3 regions of the Vreelandella neptunia genome follow, and region 1 is predicted to be linked to each of the others. Evidence: predicted binding sites of a transcription regulator. Region 1 holds the regulator's gene; each other region holds the start of a gene.
The links. The regulator FNR, encoded in region 1, switches genes on or off when oxygen is low (the NO sensors DNR and NnrR bind a similar motif). The targets are predictions, from matches to a motif close to TTGATNTANATCAA.
Positions count from the first base shown of each region.

Region 2: a site for FNR is predicted at 3,038-3,051, ahead of SR894_RS19020 (xanthine dehydrogenase family protein molybdopterin-binding subunit). Genes of this name have one in related genera too.
Region 3: a site for FNR is predicted at 2,793-2,806, ahead of hemN (oxygen-independent coproporphyrinogen III oxidase). Genes of this name have one in related genera too.

Region 1 is NZ_CP140255.1:3,408,464-3,413,824, forward strand. It holds gene hemN (oxygen-independent coproporphyrinogen III oxidase) at 45-1,478, shown strand; gene fnr (fumarate/nitrate reduction transcriptional regulator Fnr) at 1,563-2,309, shown strand; gene ttcA (tRNA 2-thiocytidine(32) synthetase TtcA) at 2,302-3,222, opposite strand; gene SR894_RS15930 (3'-5' exonuclease family protein) at 3,485-4,138, opposite strand; gene SR894_RS15935 (DUF294 nucleotidyltransferase-like domain-containing protein) at 4,144-5,361, opposite strand, start outside.
Region 2 is NZ_CP140255.1:4,107,610-4,112,970, forward strand. It holds gene SR894_RS18995 (FAD-dependent monooxygenase) at 1-160, shown strand, start outside; gene SR894_RS19000 (alpha/beta fold hydrolase) at 157-975, shown strand; gene SR894_RS19005 (maleate cis-trans isomerase family protein) at 991-1,758, shown strand; gene SR894_RS19010 (N-carbamoylsarcosine amidohydrolase) at 1,770-2,429, shown strand; gene SR894_RS19015 (MarR family winged helix-turn-helix transcriptional regulator) at 2,471-2,953, opposite strand; gene SR894_RS19020 (xanthine dehydrogenase family protein molybdopterin-binding subunit) at 3,163-5,361, shown strand, end outside.
Region 3 is NZ_CP140255.1:2,312,390-2,317,750, reverse strand. It holds gene SR894_RS10750 (ribonucleoside triphosphate reductase) at 1-644, opposite strand, end outside; gene SR894_RS10745 (U32 family peptidase) at 782-1,729, opposite strand; gene ubiU (ubiquinone anaerobic biosynthesis protein UbiU) at 1,739-2,734, opposite strand; gene hemN (oxygen-independent coproporphyrinogen III oxidase) at 3,002-4,387, shown strand; gene SR894_RS10730 (nitrate reductase subunit alpha) at 4,562-5,361, shown strand, end outside.

The DNA of each region.
Region 1 (5,361 bases):
GCGGGTTAGGCTAGCGGCATTTCCTAACGTCGGAGCGCCCCTTCATGCCCGTTCATGCCCCCGCTGCATTGCCTCTTGCACCCGCAGCTGCCGCAGCCCCTATGCAGCCGGTGTGGGATGAAGCGTTACTGCGCCGCTACGACACCAGCGGCCCACGCTACACCTCCTACCCCACGGCACTGTCGTTTCACGAGCAATTTACCCCTAGCAACCTGACCCAGGCGCTGGAGCGTAGCAATGCCAGCAAGCGATCGCTCTCGCTGTATGTTCACGTGCCCTTCTGCCGCAAAATCTGCTTCTACTGCGCGTGTAATAAAATCGCAACCAAAAACACCGCCCTGGCCGAGCCCTATATAGCCCGGCTTGACCGTGAAATGGTGCTGACCGCACGCCACTTGGATACATCACGACCGGTGGAGCAGCTGCATTGGGGCGGCGGTACGCCGACGTTTCTCAGCTTGAACCAGATGGGCGACCTGATTGATCGCCTGGATGCCCGCTTTGGCCTTTCGTCGTCGACTGATCGCGATTACGCGATTGAAATAGATCCTCGCGAAGCGGATGTGTTTACGCTGCGCCATCTCGAATCCCTCGGCTTTAATCGCATTAGCCTGGGCGTGCAGGATTTAAACCCTCTGGTGCAGAAAGCGATTAATCGCATTCAACCTCGGGTACTTACCGAAACGCTGATGGATGAGGCGCATCGTTTGGGCTTTCGCTCGCTCAATCTCGATCTAATTTACGGTTTGCCATTTCAGACTGAAAAAAGCTTTGCCGACACGCTACGCCAGGTGATCGAGCTCAACCCGGCGCGCCTTTCAGTGTTTAATTACGCACATATGCCCGAGCGCTTTGCCCCGCAGCGGCGTATTAATGTCGATGACTTGCCGGGTGGCGATGAGAAACTGGCGATTCTGCGCACCACCATCGAAATGCTCACCGCAGCAGGCTATGTGCATATTGGTATGGATCACTTTGCCCGACCTGACGATAGCTTGGCTATTGCTCAGCGCGAAGGCTCGCTACAGCGTAACTTTCAAGGCTACTCCAGCCACGCTCAGTGCGACTTAATCGGGCTTGGCGTTTCGGCGATTTCACGCATTGATGACGTCTATGCGCAGAACCCGAGCGATCTGGCAAGCTACGAAGCGGCGCTGGATAAGGGTCAACTCGCTACCGGGCGTGGCGTGCGGTTGAGTGATGACGACCTGATCCGGCGGGACGTGATTGAGCGGCTGATGTGCGATATGGGCATTGACCTGGCCGCCGTTAGCCAACGCTGGAACATCGATGCCCCCCGCTACTTTGCGCCAGCGCTTGAGCGCCTGCAGAGCGCCGAGCAGGATGGCCTGCTGACCCGCAGCGGCGACCAGCTTAACGCCACGCCGATGGGGCAGCTGCTGATTCGCCATATAGCGATGGCGTTCGATGCTCACCTGGCGCAGCAAACGGGCCAACGTTACTCAAAGATTGTTTAATCATCTTTAAGCAGGCATGCTAAAGCGACTACAATAGGTAAGGCTTTTCTAATTGATAAGCGGGATTCTCTCAAGGAGCAAAGCATGTTGGAACCCATGAGCCGTCGGCGCTCGCTACTCCATGAAGCTCGCTGCCAAACCTGCAGTTTGAGTTCACTGTGCCTGCCACTTGCCCTTGAGCTGGACGACGTGGGGCAGTTTGACGCCATTATTCGTCGTCGCGCGCCGCTGAAAAAAGGCGAACCGCTGTTTCGTCAGGGCGACGCCTTTACCAGCGTTTACGCTGTACGTTCGGGCAGTTTGAAGCAGACCAGCGCTGAAGGTAACGGCAGCGAACAGCTAACCAATTTCTACCTACCCAGTGAGCTGGTGGGACTGGATGGCATTGACGAAGAGCACTACCCCGGTAGCGTTATCGCCCTGGAAACCACCACCGTCTGTGAGATTCCTTTTGACCGCCTGGACTTACTCTCAGAAGAGTTGCCCGAACTGCGGGGCCAGCTGTATCGGAGCATGAGCAAAGAGTTGCGCGATGACCGACGCATGATGCGCCTACTCTCGCGCAAAACCGCCGATCAGCGGCTGGCCACCTTTTTGATTACCCTTTCGGACCGTTTTCGTCGCAGAGGCTATTCGCCTTACAGCTTTCGCCTCTCAATGCCCAGGGCTGATATCGGCAACTATCTGGGCCTCGCGGTTGAAACGGTCAGCCGCATACTAAGCCGCTTTCAGCAACAGAATGTGGTGGCGGTCTCCGGGCGAGAGGTCAACATTCTCGATATGCAGCGTTTGATTACCCTCGCCGAAGAGGAAGAGCAAACGGTTAGCTGACGTTATAGGCCTGGATGCGCCCTGCCAGCAGCTCTGCCTGCTTGGCCTCTAGACCTTCAAAATCGAAAAGGTTGCGGTCAGCCAACTGGGAAGGGGCAATGTTGGTGACGGCCTTGAACATGCTTTCCAGACGGCCAGGAAACTTTTTGTCCCACTCGGCGAGCATCTCTTTCACCACCTGGCGCTGCATATTAGGCTGTGAGCCGCAAAGATTGCAGGGGATAATCGGAAACGCCATCAGCCGCGAAAACTCGGCGATATCAGCCTCTTTGCAGTAGGCCAAGGGCCGAATAACGATATTTTTACCATCATCGGATAACAGCTTTGGCGGCATCGCTTTTAGATTGCCGCCAAAAAACATATTGAGAAACAGCGTTTCGAGAATATCTTCCCGGTGATGACCCAGGGCAATCTTATTGGCGCCTATCTCTTCAGCGAAACCATATAGCGAGCCGCGCCGCAGCCGTGAACAGAGCGCGCAGGTGGTTTTACCTTCGGGGGTTTTCTCTTTCACCACCGAGTAAGTATCGCGCTCGACAATGTGGTACTCCACGCCCTGCTTATCCAGATAAGCGGGCAGTACGTGTTCGGGAAAGCCCGGCTGTTTTTGATCCAGGTTGACCGCTACCAGCGAGAAATTGACCGGCGCATTGCGCTGCAAATTGCGCAAAATCTCCAGCATGGTGTAGCTGTCTTTTCCACCGGAGAGGCAGACCATCACGCGATCGCCTTCACTGATCATTTGGTAATCAATGATCGCATTGCCCACTTCTCGGCGCAGACGCTTTTGCAGCTTGTTAAATTCACGCTTCTGCTTCGCATCAGCCAGCTCAGGCTGGTCGTGCTCAGCGTCAGCTGGGGTGGCTCCAACCGTATTAAGGTGAGCAGGATCAAAGTGATCAAGAGTTTGCATGGTATAAGCACTGCCGAGGGTAGAAGGCGTGAGATAAAAAAGTAATAACTATTCTAACAACACTCACCGCCTGACCCAACTAATCAGACGTAGCCACACAAGATATCGCAATTGAAAATGACTATTTTGAACGCTGTACCATATCTCGGTGCGAGGGTAGCTTGGAGCGAGGGTCTTTTGTCATGGATGACAAAAGTAGCGCCCAGGGAGGGGTTCACAGCGCCCTCGCGGAAAGCTGCCCTCGCCACGATGAAGGAGACTACTATGCCACCTCCGCCATAATACGCTGCAGGCGCATATACAGCAGTGCGCTGGCGGTGGCCTCTCCAAGCACACTCTGCACGTCTATGGCGGGCACTTGCCAACACGCCAACGCCTGGGCGAAGCTGCTGGGCGCCTCGACCTCCGGGTGCAAACGCCGTAGCTGGCGCTGATGCAGTTTTGCCACATCGACCTGGGCGTTGGGCAGAGCAAAATTCAGCCGCTTAGTGAGAAGTGCATTTAACGCCCCGATGCGCTTCTCCAACTGCCAGCCAACGATGGGACGATTGCCGATAAATTCCACTAACGCGCCCAAGTTATCACTGCTTGGCGGCAGCACCGCCCCCGCCTCGCATAGCAAGTGATGACGGCGCAGCGTTGCACTTTCGGGCTGCTTCGTGCTGCCCAAGGTGATTACAAAGGCACGACTGGTATGCACCTGCTGCTGGCTCAGTACCACTGCTGCCAAGCTAATGATCGGTACGCAGGCCGTGGGAGTGACGGTGCAGGCAAGCGCCACCAGCTCCTCCCCCATATAGGGCTGAAACAGCCAGGCGTAGGGGGATTCTGCACAGCGTCGCCGGTCGCTTTCGCGACGTAGCAGGGTACGCAGAGAGCCGCTAAATAGCGCCACATGTCGATCTAACAGCCGCATTCCGCTCACGAATACTCCAAATGGTAACGATGGGAAAGCCGCTGCTTAAAGTCTTTGACAATATGCATCGCTTCACGCAAAAGATCGCGCTCCAGGGAAGAGAGGTTTTGCACTACAACACGGTTAGCGCGACTGCTGTTTTGGGAGCTAGCGTCCTGGGCACTGGCTTGAGCACCGACAGGCGTCTCCAACGCGGTTAGCTGCTGTTTAAGACGTAGCTCGGAAAACAGTGCCAACGCTTCGCCCAGGTCATCGGCAAAACGGCGATCCAACCGACCATCAGCAGCCAGTGCATCCAAACGATCAAACGTCGAGGTGGCTTTGATGCGCCGCTCAAGCGCCATGGTGCGCACGCCGTGAACGATAGGGAAAATACCGCCTTTCTTAATATCGATACCGTGCTGAGGCTTTTTTAGGGAGCCGAACAGCGTCAGAGGCGTCGAGAAACGTAGCGCCGTACGAGCAAAATAGGAAAGCAGCAGCTCATCGCCCGAACAGCGTTCAAATAACTCATCACGGACGCTTTCAAGCAGGCTGGGGTTGCCCGCTACGGCATGGGCATCGAGCATAATGGCCAGCTTCATCAGACTATCGCCATCACGCTCCCTGGCCCACTTGGCAATATTGCCTTTCCACTGGGATACCGTAGCCACCCACTCGGAATTAGACACCATAATATTGCCGGGGCACGGCGGGTAACCAAGCTGAATCAGGGTATCGGTGAGCGTCTGCATGTGGCTGGCAAGATCAGGCCACTGGGTGTCATCGGCAAGTATCAAGCCGTTATCCTGATCCGTTTTTAGAATCTGCTCACCGCGCCCTTCGCTGCCCATCACCATCATGCAGCTCTGCTCGTGGTAGCGCTCATCAATGGTGAACTCCCAGGCTTTACTTATAATACGGCCATTCAGTGCAGCGAGCAGATCCATTGCAAAGCGAAGCTTAACGCCCTGAGCCATCAGCGCTTTGACGAGCTCCGGCGTGCGCTGGCTGGCCGCCGAAAGCGCCTCCAAATTGGCCGCCTGCTCGACCTGCAGGCTCACCACATAGCTTCGGCTTGAGAAGTAGCTAAGCACGTCAGTGAGTTCTACAACGCCTTTCAAGGCGTTCTGCTCCATCACTACCACCCGCGAGACTTTATGGCGGGTCATTAGCACCAATACTTCAAATAAGTACTGATCCGGCGCCACGGTCACTAAATTAAAATGGGCGATCTCATCCAC
Region 2 (5,361 bases), 700 kb from region 1:
ACTTTACCGCACCAACCGTTTTGAGCGCGCCTCGCGGGTTCAGCAGGTTTCCCACGACAATACCTGGTTACGGGAAGATGAAGACCCGGCCTGGGTATTCGCCTATGACCCCTTTGAAGTACCGCTGAAGCAACCAACCAGTCAAGGGAGTCCGGCATGAGCAGCACCTATCTCTATGGCGCCAACGTGCACGCCAATGGTATTCGTCAGCACTACCTGCGCTTCAGTAACAGCGCCGAGACTTGGCGCCAGCCGCTGGTGCTGATACCGGGCATTACCAGCCCGGCTATCACCTGGCGTTTTGTGGCCGAGCGGCTCGGTCAGCATTTCGACACTTATGTGCTGGATGTCCGTGGACGCGGCTTGTCGTCCACCGGGCCTGACCTCGCCTATGACACCGACACCTGCGCCGACGATGTGATCGCCTTTATCGATGCGCTGGGTCTAAGCGATGTCATTCTGGCGGGCCACTCCATGGGTGCGCGCTTTGCGCTACGCGCCATGAGTCGCGGCGCCAAAGGCATCGACAAACTGGTACTGATCGACCCACCGGTTTCAGGGCCAGGACGCCGTGAGTACCCCAGCAAGCTGCCCTGGTACGTGGATTCGATTCGCGATTGCACCCGGGGTGCCGATATCGAGACCATGCGCCACTACTGCCCCACCTGGAGCGACGAGCAGCTGCGATTACGCGCCGAGTGGTTACACACTTGCTTTGAGCCCGCCATCGTTCAGGCGTTTGAAGAGTTCCATAGCGTCGATATCCACCAGGATTTTCCCGGCATCAAGGTACCCACGCTGCTGATGTGTGCAGGCAAGGGCGGGGTTATCCAGGATGAGGATCGCGCCGAAATACGCACCCTGCTACCGACGGTTCGTATTTCTACCGCAGAACAAGCGGGTCACATGATTCCCTGGGATGACTTCGAGGGCTTTTTTGCCGCGTTTGAAGACTTCCTGGGCACACAACTCTAACAAAGGCCAATGATCATGACCTCCAGCACTACCACTAAAACATACCGTATCGGCCAGATCGTCCCCAGCTCCAATATCACCATGGAGACCGAGATACCTGCCATGCTCGCTGCACGGCAGTTGATTCGCCCGGAACGCTTTACCTACCACTCCAGCCGTATGCGCATGAAAACCGTCAGCAAGGACGAGCTGGCCGCTATGGATGCGGAGTCTGACCGCTGTGCCTTGGAGCTCTCCGATGCAGCAGTGGATGTGATGGGGTATGCCTGCCTAGTCGCCATTATGGCGATGGGGCCCGGCTACCACCGAGAGTCGCAAAAGCGTCTGCGCAGCCGCACCGAAGAGAACGGCTGCGATACGCCGGTGGTCACCAGCGCCGGTGCGCTGGTTGATGCTCTGGGTGTGATGAAAGCCAAACGTGTGGTGGTCGTGGCGCCTTACATGAAGCCGCTGACCGAAATGGTGGTCGACTACATCCGTCAGGAAGGCATTGACGTGCTCGACTATCGGGCGCTTGAGATCCCCAATAACCTGGATGTCGCTCGCCACGATCCCGCCAATCTTCCCGAGATCGTCGCCAGTCTTGATTTAAGTAACGTGGACGCTATCGTCTTGTCAGCCTGTGTGCAAATGCCGTCACTACCGGCCGTCGCCAAGGTAGAAGCCTTAACCGGAAAGCCCGTCGTGACCGCAGCTATCGCGACCACCTACGCCATGCTCAAGGCACTCGACCTGGAGCCCATCGTACCGGGCGCGGGCGCCCTCTTATCAGGGGCTTACTAGGAGATAGCACTATGACGACCCCCAGCCAGGCAGCCAGCGATATTGGTGGCAGCTTAGATGACAACTACAAGGGCGTGTGGGATGGACGCATAGGTTTTGGCAAAAGACCCGCGCTGCTGGTGGTTGATTTTATGCAGGGCTACACCACGCCCGGTTCGCCGTTATTTGCCCAGGGTGTGGTGGATGCGGTGGCCAATATGCCGCCGCTACTCCATACCGCACGGCGCACTGGCACGCCGGTTATCCACACCAACATCCTGTATCATGCCCCGGATCAAACCGATGGCGGCATTTGGGTCAAGAAGGCACCGGTCATGCGGGCAATGGTGGCGGGCAACCCCTATGCGGAGTTCTGCCCCGAAGTGGCACCCCGAGAAGATGAGCTGGTAATGACCAAGCAGTATGCCAGCGCCTTCTTTGGTACTTCGCTGGCCTCCACGCTGGTCGCCATGGGGATCGATACGCTGATCATTACCGGTTGCTCCACCAGCGGCTGCATTCGCGCCACCGCCGTTGACGGCGTACAGCACGGCTTTCGGGTGATGGTGGTGCGCGATTGCGTGGGCGACCGCCACCCCGCGCCCCATGAAGCTAACCTGTTTGATATCGATAGCAAGTATGGGGATGTGATTGGGCTGGATGAAACGCTGGGTTACTTAATGAAGCGTTAGGCGTACTCCGAAAGCGCGGGAGCGCGAGCCTCTCTTTTGGCTCACCCATCCGCGTTCATTTTTTCCAGCAGATGCATCAAAGCGATCCGCTCTGCCGGGTTGAGGTTTTTCATGGTCTGATCGCTAATTTGCTTGGCACTGGGCACCATGCCCTCGACTAATGCCGCACCGGGCTCGGTGATCACCACCATGACTTTGCGTTGATCATTGGGGTCGGTGGTAAGCGAGATCCACTCACGTGCTTTAAGGCGTTTAATGACGCCACGGATGGTGGCTGGATCAATCGCCGTGGCGTTGACGATATCGGTTAGCGAGCTGGGGCCTCGCTCCATCACCGTGCACAGCGTGACAAACTGAATGGCAGTGAGCTGTTTATCGCTGCTGTAGCGCTGAAAAATAGCCGTATGCCGCTGGTAGGCTTTACGCAGTAGATGGCCTACTTGCTCAGAAAAATCATACCCCTGCTCTGAAGGTGTGGGGTGTTCGCCGGTAGACGAGTGTTTGAGCGCACTATCCGTTGTCATTCCATATCCTTAATCTATTAGCGACGATGTGTATCGAGTATGGCACTGGTTAACAAAATGATGCATCAACGCTTTAAATACTGCTTGCGCTGGATCAATTCATCATGCTTTTATGGCGTACACGCTACAATTTTACCTTAGTTATCGCTCTTTGATCACCTCAAATTAATCTGCACTGATTACCTAAAACGCTAGCGTGGGAGGCAGGCATGGCTTATAAATCAGACTATACAAGAGAGTCACTGCTGTATGGGTCTGATGTTCTGGTGATCTATCGCGACCCGGTTACGCCCCCCAAGCCCGCGCCCGGACAGCCAGGTACACACTCAAACTTTACCCCTCATGAGCCTGAGATATTCATTGCCGTACTGAGCGATAGTCATATCGTGGCTTTCAACGGCCACGTAGACCTGGGCACTGGCATACGCACGGCGCTCGCTCAAATTGTTGCAGAAGAGCTGAGCGTCGCGTTCGACAGCGTCACCATGGTGCTGGGCAACTCCGTTGAAGCCCCCAACCAAGGCCCCACCATTGCCAGTGCGTCGATTCAGATCACTGCCGAGCCTTTACGTCGAGCTGCCGCTCAGGCGCGGGAGTACCTATTAACACTGGCAGCAAAGCACTTTGACACTGAGCGCTCACTACTTAGCTGCCAGAACGGCGCTATTACGCCAAGTGATAATAACCGCTCATCCGTTAGCTTTGGGGAGTTGCTGCGGGGCACCCGTCATGCATTAAAGCTTGCCGATGAGGTGCCGCTTAAGCCGGTCAGCCATTATACCCTGGTCGGCCAATCAACCTCCCGCGTGGATATACCCGCCAAGGCCACCGGGCAATTGACTTTTATCCACGACCTGCGGCTGCCCAACATGCTGCATGGGCGAGTGATTCGTCCGCCTTATGTAGGCCATGATAGCGGCGACTTTATTGGCAACAGTTTAATCGCGGTAGATGAAAGCTCTGTGGCTCATTTGCCAGGTGTGATAAGTGTCGTGGTGGTCGGTGACTTTGTTGGCGTGGTGGCCGAGCGTGAAGAGCAGGCTGCTGCCGCAGCCAAACAGCTAAAGATCCAGTGGCGCCCAATCGAAGGCTTGCCTCAGTTGGACAACATAGAGCAAGCACTGCTCGACCTGCCCAGCAAACAGCGCATACTCCTCGAAGAAGGTGATCTCGACAGCGCTCTGGCTGCCGCGCAACATCCGCTCCATCGTCACTATGTGTGGCCTTTCCAACTGCATGGCTCCATTGGCCCTTCGTGCTCTGTCGCCGATGCCAACGAAGATGGCCTGCACGTATGGTCGGGCACCCAAAATCCACACAGCCTGCGCGCCGACCTCGCCCGCCTTACCGGTTTGGATGAAGGCGTTATCACCATTACCCGCATGGAAACCTCGGGCTGCTATGGCCGCAACTGCGCCGACGACGTTGGCGCGGATGCAGTGCTGCTGTCTCAGGCGGTGGGTCGACCTGTTCGTGTGCAACTAACCCGTGAGCAGGAGCACACCTGGGAGCCTAAAGGGGCTGCTCAGTATATGGCCATCCAGGGCGGCTTGAACGCAGATGGCAGCCCGGCAGGCTATCGCTTTAATACGCGTTACCCCTCTAACAGTGCGCCCACTCTGGCACTGCTGCTGACCGGCGCCGCCTCACCCATTGATATCCCCTTTGAGATGGGAGATCGAACATCGGTGCCGCCCTACCGCTACCCTCATCGCCAAATAGTATGCGACGACGTCCCGACCCTGGTGCGTGCCTCCTGGCTGCGTGGTGTCTCGGCGCTGCCCAGCACTTTCGCCCACGAAAGCTATATTGATGAACTCGCCTACTTGGCGGGTGAAGATCCTGTCGCCTATCGGTTGCGCTACTTAGCCGATAACCGCGCCTGCGAGCTTGTCGAAGCGTTAGCCGAACATGCGAACTGGAAACCCTGTACCGCCAACACCAACCCGAGAAGCGATGGAGAGTGGCGCTACGGCCGAGGCTTCGCTTACGCCCAGTACGTACATAGTAAATTTCCAGGCTTTGGTGCCGCGCTCGCCGCCTGGGTGATTGAGCTAAAAGTCAATGTGAAGAGTGGGCGGGTTGTCATTGAGAACTTATATGTGGGTCAGGATGCGGGCTTGATGGTGAACCCCGCCGGCGTTCGCCATCAGGTGCATGGCAATGTGATCCAGATGCTCAGCCGCACATTAAAGGAGCGGGTAACCTTTGAGGATGGTTTACCGACCAGCAGAGAGTGGGGCGGCTACCCTATTCTACGTTTCTCGGAGCTTCCTCCCATCGACGTCATGCTGCTTGATCGCCCTGAACTGCCCCCACTCGGTGTTGGGGAGTCCGCCTCACTTCCCGGCGCTCCCGCGATTGCCAACGCGCTTTTTGATGCCACGGGGGTACGCTTTACCCATCCC
Region 3 (5,361 bases), 1.1 Mb from region 1:
TAACTGAACGGCTGCTCCTCTCCACCGATAACCGGTACCTGTTGGCGCAAGTCGTCGGGGCAAACCCAGTCGAAGGTTAGGTTGGTGAAGGGCGTCTGGCTACCCCAGCGCGAAGGCACATTGAGGTTGTAGATGAATTCCTGAAGCGCCTGCTTGACCTGTGCATAGGTGAGGCCGTCCTTGCGCACGTAGGGGGCCAGGTAGGTATCGAAAGAGCTGAAGGCTTGTGCCCCGGCCCACTCGTTCTGCAAGGTGCCAAGAAAATTAACCATTTGCCCGAGGGCACTTGAGAGGTGGCGGGGCGGGTTGCTTTCGGCTCGTCCCGGCACCCCATTGAATCCCTCTAGCAGCAAAGTACGCAGCGACCAGCCGGCGCAATAGCCGCACAGCATATCCAGGTCGTGAATATGCAAATCACCTTCCCTATGAGCTTCCCCCACGGCGTGGGGGTAAATCTCATCGAGCCAGTAGTTGGCTATCAACTTGCCCGAGACGTTGAGGATTAAACCGCCCAATGAATAGCCCTGGTTGGCATTGGCGTGAACACGCCAGTCGGCGCGTTGGAGGTACTCATTGACCGTCGGGGCGACGTCAATATGATGCTTTGCTACCTGAACGCTTGTGGAGCTTTTCACCCAATTCACCTATATATGCTAACTTTAATAAAAATAAATACTATATGTGGTGTTAAAGGGTAAGCGTTCAGGATTTTGCAATAAATGATCCAGATCAAAAATGGTGGGGAAAAATAGTAAGACGTGGTGGCGCCTAGGCTATGGCTTTAGCCAATCATCGTGCGGGTGTTATCCATACCCGGTCGGCCATACCAGTAACCGTCGCAGATTTCAGCATCCACCAGCGTTAAAGGATCGGGAGTAGGTAACCTGCCGTGGCGGGCCTTGTCGAAAGCCTTGACTACCATGGCCATGCCTTCCGCCCGTGGGCTGAGACGTGCCACTGATACCCCCATATCCACCATGACCGTCAGTTCATGGCGCAGATCCTGGCAGGCGCTGGAAAGGGTTTGAATACCGTTCAGGGTAAAAACATCGCGGGATTCTTGTGAACGTAGCACCAAGCCTTCGGGGTACTTTTGGCAGACGAACTTGCAGCGGTCTTTAGGCGTTTGGTGGCGCCGGGCGGTAAAGCAGCGTGATGACCAGGCCAAGGGGAGATGCCCGTAGGCGAATACTTCGCATGGATGGGGAATGCCTGCCTGGTGGCAATCGTGAATAAGCTTGGCCAAATCTTGCTGTGACATTTCCACCGGCGCTTGCCAGCGCTTCATTCCAGCACGTGCCATGACGCCCACTGTCGCCGGGTTGTAGAGGTTGAGCGCAGCACCGGCGATGAACGGCAGTCCGGCACTGGAGAGTCGTTGCAGGGCGCTTTGGTCATTGGCCTCGACGATAAAATCACCGTTGTCACACAGCTTGCGCAAGTCACGCAAGTCGGCTTCGGACTCGATCAATGTCTGGCTGGCGAGTACTACCTGCTTGCCCGCCTGGGTGAGTTCGCGCCCAATGCCTAGCCAGTCGTCCAGTTTCATGTCGCGGCGCCGCGAGCAGACGGTTTCGCCCAGGGTAATAATCTCTACCGGCCAGTCGGCCGCCTCGCGGTAGAAGTCGGCGTAGCGTTGCCGAGTCCAGTAAAAAAGCACCGGCCCGAGGGAGAGTTGAAGAGGGCCGGTTGATAAGGTCGGTGATGGGGGTGGTGTAGTGTTCGGCATAGTAGGCTCCTATTTCCAGCGGCGCTCGTAGGCGCCTAGGGTAGTGATGGCACCTTCGGAAAGCGCGGCAAGGCCGGCCATCCAGGCGGGGTCTGGATCAAAGCGCTCAGGTTGAGCCTCTAAGCGGTTGAGCGCCTGACGCCAGATCCCGGCCACTTTAGAGACATAGGCGGGACTGCGCTGACGACCTTCAATTTTGACGGCGCTAATACCCAGGTCGCGTAGCTCCGGCAATAGCTCCAGGGTATTGAGGCTGGTGGGTTCCTCAATGGCGTGATAGGTCTCGCCCGCCACCTCGAAGCGACCCTTGCATAGGGTGGGGTAGCCCGCGCGCTCGCCTTCGGCGTAGCGGTCGATAAGAACATTGTTAAGGCGCGACTCTAAGCCCTCAGGCGTTTCTTCCCAGCGGACATGGGCCGCTGGCGAGCAGACGCCCCTGGTATTGGGCGATTCGCCGGTCAGGTAGGAGGAGAGATAGCAGCGTCCTTCGGCCATGATGCACAGGCTGCCGAAAGCGAACACCTCCAGTTCTACCGGTGTTTGCTTGGCCAGGTCGCGTACCTGAGTGATTGACAGCACCCTTGGCAGTACGGCGCGCTTGATGCCGAAATGCTGGTGGTAAAAGCGTAGCGCTTCATGGCTGGTCGCCGAACCCTGCACTGAAAGGTGCCGCGAGATCTCGGGGTGATGGCGAGTAGCGTAGTCGAGCAGTCCCATATCGGCGAGAATCAGCGCATCCACGCCCAGTTCGGCGGCCTGGTCTACGGCCTGAGTCCAGTGTTGCCAGCCATCGGGCTGGGGATAGGTATTAATGGCGCAAAAAACGCGTTTGCCATGTCGGTGGGCGTAATCGATCCCCTCGCGGGCACGTTTGTCGGTAAAGTTTAGCCCTGCGAATTGCCGTGCGTTGGTTATGTTCTGGAAACCGAAATAGACAGCGTCGGCACCTTCATCTACAGCGCGCTTGAGGGCGGGCAGGTTACCAGCGGGACATACAAGCTCCATAGCGAGACTCCTTGCGGGGAAAGTCCGAGCATTTTAGTCACCTATTTTTTGTCGGCTTTTGACACAGGTCATATCGGGGTGGCTTTCAAAAGAGGATAACGCTGCAGAGTAGGCAAGCTGGATGCAGGCAGTTTTTAAAACGTATATTGTATGAATATTAACCAATGCTTGCTGCACCCACTTCCAGAGATCTTTTTAAGAGATCTTTTTAAGAGACCTTTTTCAGAGAACTCTTCTAGAGCCCCTTTTCAGAGACCTATTCCAATCATGCAAGATGAACTGCTCTTCAATCGCCCCCTGGTAGAGAAATATGACCGCCCAGGCCCGCGGTACACTTCTTATCCCACTGCGCCCCAGTTTCATGCTGCGTTTGCCGAGGATGAATACCGTAGCGCCGCCGAGCGCAGTAATCGGGTCGCAGTACCCAAGCCGCTTTCGGTCTATGTGCATATCCCGTTCTGCAAAAGCCTGTGCTACTACTGCGCCTGCAACAAAATCATTACTCATAATACCGAACGAGCCGCCGAATACCTCCAGTGGTTAAAACAGGAGATACGTGTTCAGGGAGCGCTGTTCGATACCACCCGGCAAATGACCCAATTACACCTGGGCGGCGGCACCCCAACCTACTTAAGCAACGCCCAGCTAAGCGAACTGATGACGGCGCTGGACGAAGCGTTTCACTTCGCTGCACCTGAAGAGCGCGAATTCTCGCTGGAGGTAGACCCCCGCACCGTGACCCCCGAACAGGTGTACGAGCTCTACACGCTGGGCTTCAATCGGTTGAGTTTCGGGGTTCAGGACTTCGATCACGACGTGCAGCAAGCGGTCAATCGCGTCCAGAGCGAAGAGCAGGTAGTATCCCTGGTCAAGGCTGCCCGCGAGGCGGGGTTTGAATCGGTCAGCGTTGACCTGATCTACGGTTTGCCGCTGCAGACGGTGGCGAGTTTCGATACGACGCTAACCAAGATTATTGACCTGCAACCGGATCGCATTGCCGCTTATAGCTACGCTCATCTGCCCGAACTGTTTAAAGCTCAGCGGCTAATTCGCCCCGAAGACATGCCGCCACCCGAGCGCAAGCTGGAGCTACTGGAGCTTACGATTAACCGGCTGACCTCTGCAGGATATGTCTACATCGGCATGGATCACTTCGCCCTTCCGAATGACGAGCTGAGCCTGGCCCGTGAAAATGGCACTCTGCAGCGCAATTTTCAGGGCTACTCTACCCACGCCGACTGCGACATGATTGGGCTGGGCATTACCTCGATTGGTAAGGTGGGCGATACCTATAGCCAAAACGTCAAGGAAACTGCCCAGTATCAGCATCGTTTGGATGCAGGGCGTTTACCGGTCTTCCGTGGCTATCGCCTTAGCGATGACGACCGCCTCCGCCGCGATGTCATTAATACCCTGATGTGTCACGGCCGACTTGAATTTGCCGCTATCGAAGCCTGGCACAATATCGATTTTCGCAGCTACTTCGCGAGTGCCTTGGCGAGCCTCGAAGAGATGGCGGACGACGGACTAATTGCTTTGCGCGACCATGAAATCGAGGTGCTGCCGTCGGGGCGATTGATGATCCGCAACCTGGCCATGGCGTTCGACGCCTACCTGAAACCAACGGAAAACCGTTATTCGCGCACGGTGTAATTTCAACAGCGCCAACCGTCTATTCCTTTACGTTGGCCGCTCTATCACCTTGGGGGTAGATAGGGTGTATATGGAGGTAATCACGCAGTAATTCGCTTGTCGATCACGCAGAATCTACTCCATGGAACCCGCACTGTCGGGTATGCAAATTTCCGAGGAGCCTGGAGATCGACCATGAGTCACTTCATAGATCGGCTGAATTTCTTCCGCAAGTCCCGCGAACCTTTTGCCAACGAACACGGTGAGCTACGCAGCGAATCCCGCCAGTGGGAAGATAGCTATCGTGCCCGCTGGCAGCACGACAAAGTGGTACGCAGCACCCACGGGGTGAACTGCACCGGCTCCTGTAGCTGGAAGATCTACGTCAAAAACGGTTTGGTTACCTGGGAAACCCAGCAGACTGACTACCCCCGTACCCGTCCCGACCTGCCTAACCATGAGCCGCGTGGCTGCCCCCGCGGCGCCAGTTACTCCTGGTATCTGTACAGCGCTAACCGCCTCAAGTACCCGTTGATCCGCAAGCCGCTGCTGGCGCTATGGCGCGAAGCGCTCAAGGCTAACCCAGACCCGGTCGACGCCTGGGCGTCTATTGTCGAAGACCCCGCCAAGACCAAACAGTACAAGCGTGCTCGCGGCATGGGCGGCTTCGTTCGCGGTAACTGGGACGAGCTCAACGAGCTGGTGGCGGCCTCTAACGTTTACACCGCCAAGCAGTATGGCCCCGACCGTATTCTTGGCTTCTCGCCTATTCCTGCCATGTCGATGGTCAGCTACGCCGCGGGTAGCCGCTACCTCTCGCTGATTGGTGGCGTCTGCATGAGCTTCTACGACTGGTACTGCGATTTGCCGCCGGCCTCGCCAATGACCTGGGGCGAGCAGACTGACGTTCCCGAGTCCGCAGACTGGTACAACTCCGGCTACATCATCGCCTGGGGCTCCAACGTGCCCCAGACGCGTACCCCGGATGCCCACTT